Regions from separate parts of the Paenibacillus sp. QJM3NY_38 genome, predicted to be linked through region 3. Evidence: riboswitches for the same ligand, from Rfam matches in the RefSeq annotation. Region 3 holds a riboswitch; each other region holds the start of a gene.
The links. Region 3 has a riboswitch for thiamine pyrophosphate ahead of AC0VZ8_RS28475 (ECF transporter S component). Riboswitches for the same ligand answer to the same signal wherever they lie in the genome.
Positions count from the first base shown of each region.

Region 1 (2,199 bases), 1.3 Mb from region 3:
ATGTCTAAAGATTTTTCAGCTGCACTCAAAAATCGCCGTTCTTATTACGGGATTAGCAAAGAATCCGTTATCTCGGACGAGCGTATTCAGGAAATCGTAAACGAAGCGGTTAAGTATACTCCGTCTTCTTTCAACTCCCAAAGTGCACGCGTCGTTGTATTGCTTGGCGAACAGCATGATAAACTGTGGGACATGACGGAAGGCATTCTGAAGGAAGTTGTTGGTGATGAAGAAGCATTCAAATCCACTGCCGACAAAATGGCTTCATTCCGCGCTGGTTACGGTACGGTACTGTTCTTCGAGGACAACAACGTCATTGCCGGGCTGCAACAAAACTTTGCCGCTTATGCCGACAACTTCCCGGTATGGTCCAACCAATCCAACGGCATGCTGCAATTTGTAGTATGGACATCCCTTGAAGCAGAAGGTCTGGGCGCATCCCTGCAGCACTACAACCCGCTGATCGACGAAAAAGTAAAAGCCGAATGGAACATCCCGGAAAGCTGGAAGCTGATTGCTCAAATGCCTTTCGGTAAGCCGGTTGCTGAACCAGGCGAAAAAGAATTTGCACCGCTTGAAGATCGCGTGAAAGTATATAACTAATCAAACAGATGAAAAAAGCCGCCTCCCTAAGTTCCTGCAACTGGGACAGGCGGTTTTTATAATGGGCAAAGATTGAAAAACCGATGGCAAAACGATACAATTACACAGGTAAGAACCCTCGAACTTCTACCGATAACATGAAGTTCCGGGGCAAATCTTGTGGTTAACCAACTACATAAGATGTTGGCTGTACTAGGGGTGCCATGTGCTGAGAGACGGCGGGCTGCCGTTAACCCTTATCACCCGATCTAGGTCATACTAGCGTGGGGAAGTGTAGCATTTATGTTTATTTCCTTTCGTAGGCATAACTGCACCTTCTTCACGGGGTGCGGTTTTTTTGGCGTGGACTTATATAATGAGGAGGAAATGACAATGAATGAGCTTGTTTGCGGAACCAGCCGGATCGTGGGATGCCGGTTTTCGGTATTTCCCATGACAGACCGGTTTGTGGAGGTCATCCTGGGCGCGCTGCAATCTGTGGATACGGGGAAGGTGTGGATTCAGACAGACGATGTGAGCACTTGTATTCGTGGACGTGCAGAGCATGTCTTTGATGTTACAAGGGCGATATTCGCCTATGCTGCGGCTAGTGGCGTGCACACTGTTTTTAATGGCACTTATTCCATCGGCTGCCCCGGAGATACGGACGCCGATGTATATATGACTGAGGATTCGACCCGCTTAAACAACGACATCGGAGAACATGCGGATATGGAGACTGCCTGCCAATTCGCTCTTTACCCCATGGGTACGGATAACTATATGGAGGTCATCTACGCTGAGGTAAATCGTGCGAAGGCAGCCGGTACATTCGCCGGAGGCGTTCATTACGCCAGCCGGTTGGACGGGTCCTTATCCCGGGTGTTCGGGTCACTTGAAGAGGCGTTTTTGCATGCGATCCAATCCGACAGCAGTCATCTGGTCATGACAGCGGTTGTGTCTGCCCACAGCCCATCGGTCAAAGCCGCATCGAATTGAGTTCGATTGAGGCAGACAAAAGCCCGGCATGCGCCGGGCTTTTCTGTCACTACTGCCAAGAATCTTGACGGTTTAAACCCAAGCACTCAAGATGATTACGAGCAGGATAAAGAGAACCAAAATAATTCCTACTGAATTGCCATATTCACCGCCGCCATATACTCCGCTCATGAAGATCCCCTCCTGGATTTAAAGTATGACGTGATGTAATCACACTATTATAGTATTTCCCGCGCCTTGCTAGCGTCACGGCTAATGTACCTCTCTTTATCTATTGGCAACGATATTTTATTCCTCATAACCGATGAGAAGTTTCCCTCCGTACGGACGGAGCATTTCCTCGGTAAATGCCATTAGAACAGAAGGATCATCTTGGCGATACATCGCCGCGAGCGCTGCTTCCAATCGCTCTCCTAAGATTGTGTCAAAGCGGTTAAACAGGCGGAACAGCGTTTTCCCTTCACCCGTCCACTCCCGGTTCACCCTAAGTACAAAATCACAGAGAATCGCAGCTATTTTGTGCACCGTAAACCATTTTTCGCCATCGCTTCGGGGACTCTTCAAGTCCAGCATGTACTCGGTTAGCACATAACGGTAATCGTTAATATCGGTTATCGA
Region 1 is NZ_CM149665.1:4,814,278-4,816,476, forward strand. Features, by position in the region: gene AC0VZ8_RS22145 (nitroreductase family protein) at 1-603, shown strand; TPP riboswitch at 788-890, shown strand; gene AC0VZ8_RS22150 (YkoF family thiamine/hydroxymethylpyrimidine-binding protein) at 976-1,581, shown strand; gene AC0VZ8_RS22155 (YjcZ family sporulation protein) at 1,654-1,752, opposite strand; gene AC0VZ8_RS22160 (nucleotidyltransferase domain-containing protein) at 1,870-2,199, opposite strand, start outside.
Region 1: linked by a shared signal. The riboswitch ahead of AC0VZ8_RS22150 (YkoF family thiamine/hydroxymethylpyrimidine-binding protein) and the one ahead of AC0VZ8_RS28475 (ECF transporter S component) in region 3 are both predicted to bind thiamine pyrophosphate.

Region 2 (2,199 bases), 1.8 Mb from region 3:
AATCTTTCTATTTCTCATGATACTTTTTACCCATCCAAAAGTAAAGATGAGGAAATGAAAGAAAAATCATCTTTATCAGCCCCTGCATGAACACAACTCCCACTTGACGTATAGGGATTATGTGATAACATTTCAGTCATATCTCATATAGATCGGAAAGGGTGTTGAACCATGTCACAGAAACGCTTAGATCATGTCGGTATTGTTGTCCGGGACCTAGAAGCTACAATCGCCTTCTATACATCCGTAGTCGGACTAGAACTAAAGAATCGCCTGACCCATACGAATGGCGTCATCCAGCTGGCGTTCCTCGGGTTTAATGGCAGCAACGAGACGGAAGTCGAGCTTATTCAGGGATACAGCGACACGCTGCCAGCCGAGGGCACCGTTCATCATTTTGCAGTCAGCACGGACAACATTGAAGAGGAATATGCCCGGGTTCAAGGACTTGACGTTCCTCACTTGGACGAGGAAATCGTGACGCTCCCGAATGGTTTCCGTTATTTCTTCGTACATGGTCCCGAAGGGGAATGGATTGAGTTCTTCCAGCGCTAACCTCTACGTAGAAGCCTTATTCAAATACTTTATCTCGTGAAAGGTTCATAGGATCAATTAATGTTTCCCCTTGCATAAGTGTTCTAAGCAAAGACCTGCCCCGTTCGTACCTCTTCGAACTAGACAGGTCTGGTGTGTTAGGACTATAATAGCGGATGTAATGATCGAAACTTCATAAATACCGGGGGAGCTGGGATATGGCCGGCTGAGAGTGTATCCGATATGATACTGACCCTTACACCTGATCTGGGTAATGCCAGCGTAGGAAGCCCATGTTTGCGGCAGCTATTTATTTGCCGTGGTATACACTTACGCCGTCATGCGTCCTGATATCATCAGGGCGTTTTTTTTGTGGAGTTGCGAGGTAATAGAAAGAGAACTTAAAGGAGAGAAGAAACGATGAAGAAGGGAAGATGGATTCCGCTGCTTCTCGCTTGCGTCCTGCTTATGTTCGCGTCCGGATGCGGTACAAGCGAACAGAACAAGAAGACAGGTGCCGAAGGTGAAGGCAGTCAGACTTCCGGGAAACTCCGTGACGTGCAGCTGATGCTCGATTGGTCCGCCAATACGAATCACACCGGCCTGTATGCAGCGAAGGAGCTTGGGTATTATGAGGAAGAAGGGCTTAATGTCCAGATCGTCCAGCCGGGAGCAGGCGGAACGGATACGCTGGTCGCATCCGGAAACGTGCCGTTTGGCATCAGTTATCAGGAAGGCGTAACGCTGGCCAGAACGCAAGGATTGCCGCTCGTTTCCATTGCAGCAATCATTCAGCATAATACGTCCGGCTTTGCCGCCCCCAAGGACAAAGGCATCGTGAAGGCAGGCGATTTTGAAGGAAAATCCTATGGCGGCTGGGGCTCACCTGTGGAGGAAGCCGTCATGAAATCCATCATGGAGATCGATGGCGCCGATGTCAGCAAGGTGAATATGGTCAATATGGGCGATGCCGATTATTTTACGGCCGTCAAACGCGACATTGATTTTGCCTGGATCTTCTATGCTTGGACGGGGATTGAAGCCGAGCTTCGCAATGAGCCGCTTGACATGATTTATGTGAAGGACTACTCCGAGCAGCTTGATTATTACACACCGGTAATCGTGACGAACGAGAAGCTGATCCAGGAGGACCCTGAGCTTATCAAAGCGTTCATGCGGGCGACTTCAAAAGGATACGACTATGCGATTCAACATCCTGAAGATGCGGCAGCTCTGCTTACGAAGGCGGTTCCTGACTTGGATGCCGAACTGGTTCTCGCCAGCCAGAAATGGCTGAGCCCCCGTTATCAGGATGATGCATCCCGCTGGGGCGAGCAGAAAGCCGAAGTATGGTCAGGATATGCCGACTGGATGTTTGAGCGCAAGCTGCTGGAGAAGGAACTTGATGCGGACCGCGCATTCACCAATGATTTTTTACCGGAGCAGCCATAAGGTTATTTCTATTTAAAAAGAAGAGAGACGGCCTTTGCAGCAGGCTGCTCTCTTCCATCAATATAGCTTGCACGAAAGGATGAGTTTACATGGCGAATACACTTTTGAGCATTCAAGTGATACCGAGAACGCCAAACGGGGCCGACAGCATCCCTTATGTAGATGAAGCGATTAAGGTCATTCAGGAATCAGGCGTGAAATACGAGGTTCATG
Region 2 is NZ_CM149665.1:700,661-702,859, reverse strand. Features, by position in the region: gene AC0VZ8_RS03110 (VOC family protein) at 172-555, shown strand; TPP riboswitch at 729-840, shown strand; gene AC0VZ8_RS03105 (ABC transporter substrate-binding protein) at 955-1,986, shown strand; gene AC0VZ8_RS03100 (MTH1187 family thiamine-binding protein) at 2,076-2,199, shown strand, end outside.
Region 2: linked by a shared signal. The riboswitch ahead of AC0VZ8_RS03105 (ABC transporter substrate-binding protein) and the one ahead of AC0VZ8_RS28475 (ECF transporter S component) in region 3 are both predicted to bind thiamine pyrophosphate.

Region 3 (2,199 bases):
TCCGGGTCGAGCAAGGCAGATGGCTCGTCAAGGAACAGCACCTCCGGCTCCAGCAGCAGAGCCGAAGCCAGCGCTAACCTTTGCTTCATGCCTTGGGACAGATGCCCGATCGGCATATGAAGCTCCTCAAGATCAAGCCCCACCTCGCGGAGCGCCGCTTGCATCCGCTCCTTCATCTCATCACGGGGGACACTTAGATTTTCCAGTACGAAAGCCAGCTCTTCATCCACGTACGGCATGCAGAACTGGGTATCCGGATCTTGAAATACATACCCCCAAGAGCGCGGAACCAGCTGCGACTCGCATTTCATCGGCACCTCCGTTGCGCGGGGAATCATCCCGCTAAGCACCTGCAGCAGCGTGGATTTGCCGCAGCCGCTCGGACCGAGCAGCAACACCTTCTCCCCTCGGACAGCCGAGAAGGAGAGGTCTTTGAACATCAGTCGCTCCTCGCCCGGATACTTCAGACGCAATCCCTCCACATAGACCGCCGGTTCCGGAACCATCTCAGCGGACTGAGCCGGAACCAGGCTAACCGTGGCATTAGACATGGCGCGGATCATCCAGTGCTTCGTAATCCTTCTTCGACGCAGGACGCAGCAGGGATGTGACGCCCGTGCGGTCCAAGGCTTTGGCCAGCAAGAGCATGAGCAGGCCTGCAATGACGGCACCGCTGAGTACCCGCATACCGTATTTGGCCAGGAACATCCACGTCTGCAGGTCATCGGTATAGCTGTAATAGAAGTCCATGATCATCGATCCGATGGCTGCGCCTGCTCCGGCAATCGCCAGCGTCCACGCCGAGGTGCTCCGATAACGGAACGCCGCGAATACCAATTCTGCCCCAAGTCCTTGAATGAGGCCATACAGTAGCAGAGTCAATCCCCAGCCGCTGCCAAACAGCACTTCCACGTGGGCAGCCGCCACTTCCGCAATGATGGCCACTCCCGGCTTACGGATTAGCAAGTAAGCAAGCGTGGCTGCAGCGAACCACATTCCGTATAACAACTCATCCGCTTCAAAGAACAGCGGTTTTAACAGATTGTAAACCGAACCCCAGAAGTGATAAATGACGCCAAGCACCAGCGATACCAGCACCGTCACCAAAATATCGCTTAACCGCAGCCCTTTTCGGGGCTGAACCCCCAACTTCTCTTGCATAGATGTTCCCATAACCACACATTCCCCTCTCCACCTCTATTTTTGTGTAAGCACAACAAAAAACCGTCTGGAAAAACGCGCAGACGGAAAAATAGGCCCTATGTAGGCAGGGTCGGATATTCTCTACGCTGGCATTACCCAGTTCAGATTAACGGTCAACAGCGGATAACAGCTGCAATCTCAGCCTGATTCACTCAAGCCCCCGTATTCCCTATTCGGTTTCATGTTAATCTTAAAATACACATTCGTTCTCCAATTAGCAAGAACCTTTTTTCAAAAATGGCTATTTATTGATTTCCAGCTCATTCTATGTCAATATCAGAGTGATTGGCTTTTCCACCAACGTTTATTGCTGACACCTATGCACAAAGGAGAATGACATGGCTAAACAATTGCTGCGTCTGATGACTGAGCTGTCCTCCCGCAAGTGGCTGTCCCGAATCATGGGGCATTGTTCCCACAGCCGGCTGAGCCGTCATCTAATACCTGCATTCATACGAATTTATCAAATTCCGGCGCATGAAGCGGAGAAAGAAATCCACGAATACCGCTCACTGAACGAATTCTTTTCCCGCCGGTTAAAAATAGGCCTGCGCGCCATAGACGACACCGCCGATGCCATGGTAAGCCCCGTCGATGCCACGATATCGGCGATGTGCGCCGTCAACGCCGGCACCATTCTGAGCGTCAAGGGACAGGATTATACCCTGAGCGAGCTGCTCGCCAAATCACCGAGAATGGAAAACTACATCAACGGTTATGCATTTGTATTGTATTTAAGCCCAACCGACTATCATCGCATTCATTCCCCTGTAACCGGTGTTCAGGCGGAAAGCGAGCATTTAAAGGGACGCGTTTACCCCGTGAACGATTTTGCGATGACCCATATCCGGCATGTGCTCAGCCGTAATGAGCGCCTCATTACCTATATTGCGCATGAGTTCGGCGAAGTTGCCGTCGTGAAGGTCGGAGCCATGAACGTAAGCAGCATCCGTTATGCCGACGAGAACGTGAAGAAATACGAGATCGGCGATGAAC
Region 3 is NZ_CM149665.1:6,147,590-6,149,788, forward strand. Features, by position in the region: gene AC0VZ8_RS28470 (ABC transporter ATP-binding protein) at 1-551, opposite strand, end outside; gene AC0VZ8_RS28475 (ECF transporter S component) at 544-1,173, opposite strand; TPP riboswitch at 1,265-1,377, opposite strand; gene asd (archaetidylserine decarboxylase) at 1,542-2,199, shown strand, end outside.